Regions from separate parts of the Clostridium sp. CTA-17 genome, predicted to be linked through region 1. Evidence: a T-box and tRNA genes for the amino acid it is inferred to sense, from the RefSeq annotation. Region 1 holds a T-box; the other holds one or more tRNA genes.
The links. A T-box is a leader RNA that pairs with one kind of tRNA and senses whether it is charged. The one in region 1 lies ahead of trpS (tryptophan--tRNA ligase), so its partner is inferred to be a tRNA-Trp.

Region 1 (6,659 bases):
TCATTATTGAAGTTAATTTAAGTTTATTATGTATCTTATCAACTGTAGCGATCATTATAGCATCCGATCTACCATCAGTACCCTCAGGAGCATCAATTCCAAATAAAGCTATGTTAGCTATTCCATGGTATTTAGAAAGCTTTTCATCAATATTTTTATCAATTCCTAAATTGTCTTCATTTAAATCAACTTTGTTTACTTTTCCAAGCATAGTTAATCCATAAGTAGCAACACCACCTACTAATCCAACTATTAAAAGCCCAATGATTGAAAGCGTTATTATTAATTTACGATTCTTAGCAGGCTTTTTTGAACTCCTTTTTTTATTAGTTTTTCTTGCCAATGTAAGCATCCTCCCTTTTTAAAATTACAAAACAATTGTAGCATCCTATTGCATAAGTTGTAAAGTTATGGATAAGATTGTTAAAATTTAAAAATAATATTAATGTTATTTTTAAAATATTAAAATTAAAGAAGGGCTATTTTTATTTAAGATACGACATATAAAAATATAGTTAAAAAGTAATATTTTTTAATACAGTTTAAAGTAAAAAGATTTTATAAAAAAAGAATATTTATCAAATATAATTTTTGATAAATATTCTTATATATTATAGTATGTTATATTTTAAGCTGTAGCAGTTTCTCTTGTAGGTATAATGCTTGGTATTATAAATCCTACTAAAGCAGGTAATACCCAACCAAATCCTTTAGAGTATAGTGGAAGAAGAGAAACTAAGTTTTCTACTCCAGGTATAAAGTTACCTAGTGTTATTAATATACTAACAACTAAAGTAACATATACAGTAACCTTATGAGTAAGTGGGTTAGTTATTCTCTTATGGAATAGATTTAATAATATAAGAACTATTGTTACTGGGTAGATTACACCAAGTAAAGTAGCTGATAATGATATTATCTTATCTAATCCCATACTAGCAACTAATATACTAGTTACTGTCATTAATAAAACATTAAATTTATATGGTAATTTACCATTAGAAACTCTTTCAAAGAAGCTTCCACCAGCAGAAAGTAATCCTATTGAAGTAGTTAAACAAGCTAATGCCATTGATACACCTATTAGTATTGCACCTGCATGTCCTAGAATACTTTCAGCAACAAAAAGTAATAGTTGAGAATTTGACAAATTTAAAGCTAAATCCCCAGTATGAGCACCAAGGAAGATTAATCCACCATAAATTATTGCCAGTCCTCCGATTGCAATAACTGCTGCTTTAATAAGTAATTTAAAGCTAGCTTTACCAGTATATCCTTTAGCTTTTATTGAACCTAATATTATTGAAGAGAATATAACAGCTGCAATTGCATCCATTGTTTGATATCCTTCAAGTAATGATGTAGAAAGAGCATCAGGAGTATATGATTTTGTTAAAGCATCTATTGGGCTAAGAACTCCTTTAGCTATTAAGAAGAATAATATTGCTAATAATATAGGAGTTAAAAATTTACCTAAAACATCTATAACTTTTGATGGCTTTAATACAAAGATTAAATTAACTAAAAAGTAAACAACTATTACTGCAAAGTAATTTATATTTGCAAAGTTAGGAGCAAATGCTAATTCAAATGTAGTAGCTGCTGTTCTAGGAATAGCTAATAATGGTCCAATAAGTATAAATAATGCTATTGAATATATTAATGAGAATTTTTTACCTACTTTATCTCCGAATAATTCAAATTTACCGTTAACTCTCATTGAAGATAATATACCAAGTAGTGGTACTCCAACTCCAGTTATTATAAATCCTATAATCCCTAAATAGTAATCTGCACCTAAATTTCTTCCTAATAAAGGAGGGAAAATAAGATTACCAGCCCCTAAAAACATTGAGAATAATGCAAAGCCGATTACTAAAAAATCTGATCTTTTGTTATTCATAATATACACCCCGTCTTTCTTCAACAATCAAATTAATATTTTCATTTAAAATTATTATTTAATCTATAATATATAAATAATCTTAAAAATATATGATTTATAATTTGATTTTATAAAAATTTATATAGTATTTTGCTAATATTCTTTTAGTAATTTTTTGATTTCATTTTTAAAAGTTATAATACTATATTATCATAATGTTAAGAAAAATCAACAAAAATATTTTATATATAAAATTATGGAAATATAAACTTGATAATTTGATAAAAAAATAGCTATAATATTAAATTAATGTTAAAATGAATATGATAGGAATATTTATGAAATTCACCTTATTTATTTCAGTAGAAAAATAAATAATCTTGACTAAAGATTAAAAAGTGATAAAATAACATTAAAGTTTAATATAAAATATCGATGACAAGAATTAGTAGACTTAAAAACAAACTTTAAGAGAGTCATATGTTTGCTGGGAGTATGATAGTTATGATTAAGTTGAATGGATCTTCGAGATGTTTAGAGGAATTTTAGTATTCTAAATCGTAATTCTTACGTTACAAGAAAGAGATACAAAGAATTTTCTTTGTAACATTAGGTGGTACCGCGATATATTCGTCCTATAAGTCTTATGGCTTATAGGACTTTTTTATTTTAAAAGAAAATAGCTATTTAAAAAATAAAAAGGTTAATTAAATTTTTATAAAGGAGGTGTATCTGATACTTCAATTAATTTTTAGGAAGCATCAGAAAAACTAATGGAAGATAAGAAAAAAATTATTTTTAGTGGAATAAAGCCATCAGGTGATTTAACATTAGGAAATTACTTAGGCGCTATAAAAAACTGGACTAAATTACAAGAAGAATATGATTGTTATTTCTGCGTTGTTGATTTACATGCCATAACAGTAAAGCAATTACCAGCAGATTTAAGAAGAAGAACTTTAGAAGTTTTAGCTATATATATAGCATCAGGAATAAATCCAGAGAAAAATACATTATTTATACAATCACATGTACCAGCTCATTCAGAAGCTTCATGGCTTTTAACATGTAATTCATATATGGGTGAATTAAGCAGAATGACTCAGTATAAAGATAAATCAAAGAAAATGGGAGATTCAATAGGAGCCGGATTATTTAACTATCCAGTTCTTATGGCAGCTGATATACTTTTATATAATGCAGATCTTGTTCCAGTGGGAAAAGACCAAATGCAACATTTAGAGCTTGCTAGAGATATTGGTACTAGATTTAACAATTCTTATAGTCCAACATTCACTATACCAGAGGGATATGTTCCAAAAGAGGGCGCAAAAATAATGGATTTACAAGATCCAAGCAAAAAGATGTCTAAATCAGATGCTAATACAAATGGTTTCATATTAATAATGGATGAGCCTAATGTCATAAGAAAGAAAATTTCAAGAGCTGTAACAGATAGTATTGGTGTTGTAAATTATACTGATGAACAGCCAGGAGTTAAGAATTTAATAAATATTCTTTGTGCAATAAAAGGATATACTCCTGAGGAAGTTGTAAAAATGTATGATGGCAAAGGATATGCTGAATTTAAAAATGATGTAGCAGAAGCTATAGTTGAAGAGTTAGCTCCAGTTCAAGAAAAGGTTAAAGCTTTATTAGGAGATAAAAAAGCTTTAGAGGAAATATACAAAAAGGGTGCAGAAAAAGCAAATTATGCTGCAATGAAAACTCTTAGAAAAATGCAAAAGAAAATAGGATTAATCCCAAGATAGGAATTAAGAACTCTATTAAGTAAAGTTCACTAGATATAGCTTAGTAATTATTGAATTTCGTGAAGAATTTCTATTAATTCTTCCATAAATATAATTAAGGCTTCGAAACTTCCGTTGGTCAAACAGTCTCAGCCTTTTAACATTATATTTATTCCAGAATAAATGAAATTCTAATCACTTATTCAAATATTACTTCGCGTATATCTAGTGAACTTTTTTATACAATAAAGTTATTATTTCCTTTAATTTGTAAAAATGATACAATAAAGAAAATTAATAATTTGTTAAGTGATTTTATGGAGACCTTGCTTTTAGCAGAGGGAACAAAGGAGGATTTATGATTATTAGATTCATTGCATGTATTTTGATATTAGGTGGTTTAATTATTTATAGGAATAATAAATTAAAAACTATTAAGTTAGAAAAGAAAAAAACAGATTCAAAAGTTATTAGTTTATTATATGATAAAATATCAAATGTATTACTAATATTTTTCGCTTTTGACTTGGTAGTTGGAGTTATGGCAAGACAAGCTAATAATCTTACATCAACTATATGGAGAGTATTAACTATTATTTTTTGTTTTGGAATTTTTATATATGCTACAAAGAAAAGTGTTAAAAGTACTATTATTATAAGAAAAAATGATTTTATCCTTTTTGTAAATGGAGAGGAAAAGATTAATTTTCATGATGTTAAAGAAATTAATATAAGCAATACAGCTAATAAGTATGTTTATTTAATTACTATACTTTTAAAAGATGGTAAAGAATATAGTATTAAAGGAAGAGATCAATATGAAATGAATAAGGTAGTAAGATTAATTAATGAAAAGATTGGTTATAAAGCTTTAAAAGAAGAGTTAGCAAATGTTTAATATTATTAAGGATAGTTATTATATATAATAAATTTTATTAGAAGGTTTATTATAATTGGGAAAAGTAAGAGGGGGAATTGGGATGCCACCATTAAGTTTGCTTATTAAGCCAGCTTCTAGTGGATGTAATTTAAAATGCACTTATTGCTTTTATCATTCTTTAAGTGACAATAGAAATGTTAAGAGCTATGGTATTATGAAAGATGAAGTTTTAGAAAGTATGGTCAAAAGAGTTTTAAATGAAGCTGATGGACATTGTAGTTTTGCTTTTCAGGGAGGAGAACCTACTTTAGCAGGATTAGAATTTTTTGAAAAGTTAATTGAGCTTCAAAGGAAACATAATTATAAAAATTTAAAAATATATAATAGTTTGCAAACAAATGGGACTTTAATAGATGAAAGTTGGGCAAAGTTTTTAAGTGAAAATAAATTTCTTGTAGGACTATCTATGGATGGCCCTAAAGAAATACACAATTTAAATAGAAAAGATTGTTACGGTTTAGATACTTTTAGTAAGGTAGAAAGGGCATCAGAGTTATTTAAAAAGTATAATGTTGAATTTAATATATTATGCGTTGTGACCTCTAATACAGCTAGGCATGTAAATAAAGTATATAAATATTTTAAGGAAAAAGATTTTAAATTTCTTCAATTTATAAATTGTCTTGACCCATTGTATGAAGAAAATGGTAAATATAATTATTCTTTAAAACCAAAGGATTATACTAAGTTTTTAAAGAATTTATTTGACTTGTGGTATGAAGATTTTCTAAATGGAAATAGAATAAGCATTAGATATTTTGATGGTTTATTAGAAACAATTTTACTAGGAAGGTCATCATCTTGTGGAATGAATGGGACATGTACCTGTCAGTTTGTTGTGGAAAGTGATGGGAGTGTTTATCCTTGTGACTTTTATGTTTTAGATAAATGGAGACTAGGCAACATACATGATATGACAATGAAAGAATTATTTGAAACCAATAAAAATCATGAGTTTATAAAATCATCCTTTAAAGTTCATGAAGAATGCAAAAAGTGCAAGTGGTTTAGACTTTGTAAAGGTGGATGTAGAAGGTGCAGAGATTCAAAGGAAGATTCAGTTTTAGAGTTAAACTACTATTGTCAAAGCTACAAGGAATTCTTTGAATATGCCTTTCCAAGGTTAATAAATGTTGCTAACACTATTAAATAATTAATGTAGTGTTTTACCACTTAATCCATAACTTTTATTTTTTATATTTTTATAGAGCCTTTTTAACATGGACTTAACCTTAGTATAATTTCCTTTTAACATTGAGAAGATAATATAAGAGTGTACTCAATATTAACTGAGATTTTGGAGGGAATTTAAATATGTTTAAAAAGAGATTAATAGCAATTATAGGTACTGTATTTATAGGTGCCACAGCCATGGTTGGATGTAATTCTGGGGGAAGTGAAGCAAAATCTACAAATGCAGTTAGTATATCTGGATCAACTTCTGTAGGGCCAGTTATGGAAGCAGAGGCAGAGGCTTTTAAGACTAAGAAACCAGATGTATCTATAGAAATAAATCAAATAGGGTCATCAGCAGGCATTAAAAATGCTATGGAGGGAGTTTCAGAAATAGGAATGGCTTCTAGAGACCTTAAGGCAGAAGAAAAACAAGCAGGACTTAACGAAGTAGAAATAGCTTATGATGGAATAGCTTTAATAACACATAAAAATAATCCAGTGAAGGATTTAACATTAGCTCAAATAAAAGATATATATACAGGTAAAATAACAAATTGGAAAGAACTTGGAGGGAATGATGCTCCAATAGTGGTTGTTTCTAGAGAGGATGGATCTGGAACAAGAGATGCTTTCCAAGAAATAGTAGGATTTAAGGCTGAAGAGTTAACTGTTAATTCTCAGATATCAGATGGATCAGGAAATATCAAGTCCTTAGTTCAAGGTAATGAAAATGCAATAGGATATATATCTTTTAGTTATGTTGATGATAGTGTAAGTGCAGTAAAGGTTGATGGAGTTGAAGCAACACCAGAAAATGTTTTAAATAAATCTTACAAAGTTTCAAGACCTTTCTTAGCAGTCTATAAGGAAGAGAATTTAACAGAATCAGGTAAGAGTTTTATAGATT
Region 2 (6,659 bases), on a different contig from region 1:
AATCATTAAAGACTTAATAGCCCCAGAGGAAGTAACTTTTGGGAGGGGACAAAATGAAAACAAAAACCTTAAACACAAACAGATTCATTAAATTATCACTTTTATCTGCAATTGCAGTAATACTTATGTATATTGACTTTCCAGTAATACCTATATTCCCATGGCTTAAGATTGATTTAAGCGATGTGCCTGTACTTATGGGAGCCTTTGCTTTTGGTCCATTAGCAGGGGTAATAATAGAACTTATGAAAAATTTATTAATATTAATAGTAAAGGGAACTGGAACAGGATTTGTAGGTGAGCTTGCTAACTTTTTAGTTGGAGTGGCTTTAGTATGGCCAGCAGCTTTAGTTTATAATAAAAATAAAACTAAGAAAACTGCTATTTTAGGAATGGTACTAGGAGTTTTATGTATAGAAGTGGTAGGAATATTAGCTAATGTTTATTTATTGCTTCCAGCATACGGTATGGCTATGTCAAAAACAGAGTTAATGCAATATGTAACAGTTGGATTAATTCCATTTAACGGAATAAAATCTATATTGGTTTGTGGAATAACATATGCTTTATATAAAAAGGTTTCTGTATCAATATTTAAGGTTGAACCTATGCTAGATAAACCAAAACAAATGAAAGAAAATTTAGGATAATAGAAAGGGACTATATCAAAATGATATAGTCCCTATTAAAGGATATGTATTAAAATAACTTTTATAAAACTTACAAATATATTCTGAGAATTACTAGATTTCGCTAAGAATTTATAATTATTACTCCGAAGATATTACTAAAACTTCGAAACTTGCTTCGCTTCGAACAGTCTCAGTTTTTTAACGTAATATCTTCTGCGTAATAATTTAAACTCTAAAGCTTATCTAGATATTCTCTTCATAATATTTGTAAGCTTTTTTATTGTATTTTAATAAAGCTCTAATATAAAAATAAATACTAATAAAAAATATATGCTAAATATCATGTCTCCACATTATTATGGCATTTTCTTTTGGATTATTGTAGAAGTTTTTTCTTATCCCTTCTTCTTTAAATCCATGTTTTTTATAAAGGGATTGAGCAGGAATATTAGACTCTCTAACTTCTAATGTAAGGGAATTTATATTATTTTCTTTACATAAAGTAATTAGATTATCTATTAAAAGATTTCCAACTCCTTGTTTTCTATATTCAGGATGTACTGCTACGTTAGTTATATCTCCCTCATGAAAAACAATCCACATTCCAACAAAGCCAATAACCTTGTCTCCATGTAAAGCAACAAGATATTTTGCTAGTTTATTAGAAAGTTCTTTTTCTATAGAATCTATATTCCAAGATTCTGCAAGACTAAGTTTACTTACTTCAAAAACGTCCTTAACATGGGAAGAATTCATAAGTTCTATTTTATATGAATTCATTATTTTAATCTCATTCTTTCTTCATATTCTCTTTCAGCTTGAGATTTTCTTAAGTATATAGGAGCATATGTATTTAAATCATGAGAAACTCCTGACTCTAATAATCTTAATCCTAATTCTCCAACTGATGCTGCTCTTGGATAAGATGAATGACTAGGTGCAAAAGAGCAATTAGGAAGAGCTTCTTCTAAAGCTTCTTTGTGTTTGCTTATTCCATCTCCCACAAATATAACATCTTCATTTTTTTCTTTTATTTTTTCAATTAAGTCAGTTAAAGAAATGCATTCTTTTTCACTAAGAGATACTAGCTCATCTCCTTCTTTTTTATATAGAGAAGCATATACATTTCCTCTAAGAGCATCTATAATAGGACAGATTATTCCATTAAATCCTGAAATATTATAAGCTAAAGCATCAAGGGAAGAAACACAAACAGAAGGTTTTTTACTTCCAAAACTTAATCCTTTAACAGTTGCCATACCAATTCTAAGTCCAGTAAATGAACCAGGACCTTCACTAATAGCAAATCCGTCTAAATCCTTAATCTTTAGATTATTATACTTAAGTAAATCATCTATTAAGTCCATTAATAAAACGGAATGTTGTTTTTTATCATTTAAGTTTATTTCTCCTAGAACTCCTTTTTCACTAACAAGTGCGCAAGTAGCTGTGCTAGAAGATGAATCAATAGCTAATACTAACATTCTTCTATCTCCTTTATGTAGTTATATCTATCACCATAACCATTAATACTTATTTTTCTAAAATTTTCACCCATATCAGGTAATTTTTCTATTTTTATATGTATATACTCTTCAGGAATAAGTTCTTCTATATAATTAGCCCATTCAATTAAGCTTACTCCATCCCCAAATATATATTCATCAAAGCCAATTGCTTCAATTTCATCTGGATCATTAACTCTATAAACATCAAAATGATAAAGAGTTAATCTTCCGCTATGATATTCATTAACTATATTAAAAGTTGGACTAGTTATATGCTCGTCAATTCCTAATCCTTCTGCAATTCCTTTACTTATATGAGTTTTGCCAGTTCCTAAGTCTCCAGTTAAACAAAGAATATCTCCTTTATTTACAAGAGAACCAAGTTGTCTTCCAATATGCATAGTTTTATCTACACTATCTACTATAAATTCCATAAAGAACTCCTTTCAAATTAACACTCTTTAATCATTCTATCCAAATTTAGAGAAAAAGAAAAGAGAGAGTAGATTTAATAAGGTATTTAAAGTTTTATTATGTTCCTTAAATAGTTAAAAATTCTCCTAATATTTAATAAAACATATACCTATAAAATTATTATAATATTAACAATAAAAGGGGAAAAGTATCTTTAATTAATACTTTGATAAATTTAATATAATTGGATAACTATGTAATAATATAATAGTATAATAATAGTATATAGTATGTAAATTTAGGAATTGGGGGGATTTGTATGTTAGTAAAAGCTATTATGACAAAGAAAGAAAATCTAGATTTAGTTGATTCTAATACTAAACTTAAAGATGCACTAAAAATCATGGAGGATAATAAGTTTTTATCAATTCCTGTAGTAGATGGAGATAAGTTTAGGGGCGCAGTGGCTAAAAGCTCTATCTATAAATATTACTTTAAACATAATTTAAGCAAAGATGAAGTGTTAAATAATATTACTGTAGGTGAAATATTAAAAACAGAAGTTCCTATAATAAATAAATCAGAACATATAGAAAAGGCAGTATCCATGCTAGAAAGAATGAGAATTTCTTTTGTGGCTGTTGTAGATGAATTTGATAATTTCAAAGGAATACTAACTCATAAGGCAGTTTTTAGAGAATTTAACAATGCTTTTGGACTTAATAAAGGGGAAAGAATAGTAATAAGATCTTATGATGTCCCAGGACAATTATCAAAAATAACTAAGACAATATCTGAAGAAGGTGGAGATATATTAAGCATAGTTATTGTAGATACAAAGAGTCTAACTGATGTTAAAGAGGTTATAGTTAGGGTTAAAAGTATAGATGTTGAAAATATTAAAAAGAAATTAAAAGAGTCAGGATTCAAATTAGCATAGTAAACCATTATAAACATATAAGTATAGAGCATATATAATATTGATTTTTTAAATTTATATTATATATGCTTTATTTTAATTGATGAAGATAATAGTGAAATGATGAAATAATTACTTTAAATTTAGCTAAATATATTTTTTTATTATCAAATATTATATTATTTTATTAGGGGATTAATATAGATTTTTTATTAAAAATAAAAAATTACATAAAAAACTCTTGCGTTAAGTTTATTTTTAATATATAATAAATTCTGTGTTCAGGGGTATGGCTCAATTGGTAGAGTAGTGGTCTCCAAAACCATTGGTTGTGGGTTCGAGTCCTACTGCCCCTGCCAATTAACACAATAAATAACATAATATTATAGGGGTATGGCTCAATTGGTAGAGTAGTGGTCTCCAAAACCATTGGTTGTGGGTTCAAGTCCTACTGCCCCTGCCAAAAAATCAGTGAATTAATTCACTGATTTTTTTTTGCTTAATTTTAAATAAAAGATTATATTTTGAAAACATGTAAATTATATATAAATATTGTAAACAATTTCAGAACAATGTATAATGTTAAGGGTAAAGTTTAAAATTTAGGGGGATGAAAAATAGTGAGAAAACTAATTAAACCATTAAGTGTAGCTACAATGATGTTCTTATCATTAAATTTATGTTTTTTTAATGGTAGGGTTGTTAAGGGGGAAGAGATTTCTAATGAAACTAAGGTTACCATCTTAGGAACCTCAGATATACATGGAAGATTTGTTCCTTGGGAATATTCATCAGATACTGAAAATAAATCAGGAAGTTTATCACAAATATCAACAATTGTTAAAAGGGAGAGAAATGAAAATCCAAATTTAATTCTTGTAGATGCAGGTGATTCAATTCAAGATAACTTTGTTGAAACTTTCAATAAAGGACCTCACCAACCTATGGTTTTAGGTATGAATAAGATGAAATATGATGTTTGGGAAATGGGAAACCATGAATTTAATTTTGGATTAGATGTGCTTAAACATGTAACAAGTCAATTTGAAGGAAAGGTATTAGCTGGTAATATCTATAATGATGATGGAACAAGATTCATGGATGGATATACTATTATAGAAAGAGATGGTATAAAGATAGGTATTATAGGTATGGATACTCCAATGATAAAAGAGTTTGAAAAACCATATAATATAAAAGGAATTGAATTTAGAGATCCAGTTAAAGAAACAAAAAAGATTATAAAAGAACTAGATGGAAAAGTTGATGCCATGATTGGAGTTATGCATATGGGATTAGATAATGAAAATGCTATTCCCAATACAGGTGTTACAGATATTGCTAATCAATGTCCAGAGCTTACAGCAATTGTAGGAGGACATATGCATAAGTTAGTTAAAAATGAGGTTGTAAATGGAGTTATTATAACTGAGCCAGGAAAGTATGGACAAGCTGTATCAAAAATAGATTTAACATTTAAAAAAGAAAATGGAAAAAATGTACTTAAAAATAAAAATGCAGATACTATCTCAGTAGCTAATGTAGAATCAGATAAAGAAATAGAAGATCTATTAAAACCTTTCCATGAAGAATTGCGTAAAGATGCTAACTCAGTTATTGGAAGACTTGAAGGGGTTAACATGGTAGATGAAGATTACATAAAAGGAATACCTACTATACATATAGAAGATACTCCATTAATTGATTTCTTTCATGAAGTAGGAAAGTATTATAGTAAAGCAGATGTAATAGCTTTATCTATAGATAATGATAAGGCTAGGTTAAATGTAGGTGATATAAAAAAGAAAGATATAGCTTATAACTATAGATATACTGGTGGAGAAATAAGCGTTTATGAAGTAACTGGAAAAGACTTAAAAAAATATATGGAATGGGCAGCTGGTTATTTTAATACATTAAATCCAGGAGATATTACTCCAAGTTTTAATCCTAAAAGAAGAGCCTCAAAGTATAGTACTAATGATATGTTTGGAGGAATAACTTACAAAATTGATTTACTAGAAAAAGAAGGTAATAGGATTAAAGATGTTAAGTATAAAGATGGAAGAGAACTTAAGGATACAGATGTTTTAAAATTAGGAATGAATTCATATAGACTTGGACAATTACAAGGAAAAGGAGGAATCTTTGAAGGAAAAGAATTTAAAAAACTTTGGGATTCTAAGACAGCTTATGGAGAAGAAGAAGGAACAATAAGAAATTTAGCTATAGATTATATTAAAAATGTTAAAAATGGCCTTATAAATGCAAAAAAACAAAATAATTGGTGTCTATTAGGAATAGATCCAAATTCAGAAAACTATAAAAAGGTTAGAGATTTGGTTAATTCAGGAGAATTAAAAATACCTACATCAGAAGATGGAAAATATACTAATATAGCATCAATAAATGAAAAAGATTTACCTCCAGATAATAATACATCTAAAGAAAATGGGGATAATCTTAACTTAGATTCTATTAATAATAAGGATAAAGCAGTTAATGAAGAAAGTAAAAAAGATGTGCCTAAAGTAGAGGAAAACATAGAAAAACAAAAAGATAATAAAGAAAATAATTCAAATGAAGATAATACTTTAGTTAAAGAAGATAGTAAATCTAAAGAAGTGAATGAAAAGAATAATGAACAAAATAACATTGAGGAAGTTTCTAAAAAAGAAAATAAACTTCCTAACACAGGATCTCCTATAGGTGCAGAAGCTATGTCACAAATAGGTATGTTGTTATTAGGTGCAGGTGTAATATTAAAAAAGAAAAATAAAAAATAGATGCTACTTGGAATAACATGGTTAATAATCCTTCTATTTCATAGGTTTATAATCTGAATTATGGTTAATATAATAGTGTAAGCAAGAGATAAACAAAATTTCAAGCTTACAAATTACCAAAGCCAAAGGAGGAATTAGAAATGTCAAAATCATTAGTTCCAGAAGCAAAAAATGGATTAAGTAAATTCAAAAATGAGGTAGCTAGAGAATTAGGTGTACCATTCTCAGATTATAATGGAGACCTAAGTTCAAGACAATGTGGTTCCGTAGGCGGCGAAATGGTAAAAAGAATGGTAGAAGCTTACGAAAGTCAAATAAAATAACAAACCTTTCGCTAATACTGAATTAAAGAAAAAAGATTCATTAAAAAAATAGGAATAATTATAATGATTATTAAATA

Region 2: it has a tRNA-Trp gene. The T-box ahead of trpS (tryptophan--tRNA ligase) is inferred to sense a tRNA for this amino acid. The anticodon was not compared.

The regions. Positions count from the first base shown of each region.
Region 1 covers NZ_BAAABF010000001.1:54,890-61,548, forward strand. The annotation lists gene ACYUCG_RS00220 (LCP family protein) at 1-343, opposite strand, end outside; gene brnQ (branched-chain amino acid transport system II carrier protein) at 629-1,903, opposite strand; T-box leader at 2,312-2,526, shown strand; gene trpS (tryptophan--tRNA ligase) at 2,659-3,657, shown strand; gene ACYUCG_RS00235 (hypothetical protein) at 3,995-4,534, shown strand; gene ACYUCG_RS00240 (anaerobic sulfatase maturase) at 4,617-5,729, shown strand; gene ACYUCG_RS00245 (phosphate ABC transporter substrate-binding protein) at 5,891-6,659, shown strand, end outside.
Region 2 covers NZ_BAAABF010000004.1:237,768-244,426, reverse strand. The annotation lists gene ACYUCG_RS09245 (ECF transporter S component) at 54-650, shown strand; gene rimI (ribosomal protein S18-alanine N-acetyltransferase) at 966-1,412, opposite strand; gene tsaB (tRNA (adenosine(37)-N6)-threonylcarbamoyltransferase complex dimerization subunit type 1 TsaB) at 1,412-2,116, opposite strand; gene tsaE (tRNA (adenosine(37)-N6)-threonylcarbamoyltransferase complex ATPase subunit type 1 TsaE) at 2,110-2,574, opposite strand; gene ACYUCG_RS09225 (CBS domain-containing protein) at 2,874-3,494, shown strand; tRNA gene ACYUCG_RS09220 (tRNA-Trp) at 3,757-3,832, shown strand; tRNA gene ACYUCG_RS09215 (tRNA-Trp) at 3,861-3,936, shown strand; gene ACYUCG_RS09210 (5'-nucleotidase C-terminal domain-containing protein) at 4,094-6,259, shown strand; gene ACYUCG_RS09205 (alpha/beta-type small acid-soluble spore protein) at 6,400-6,582, shown strand.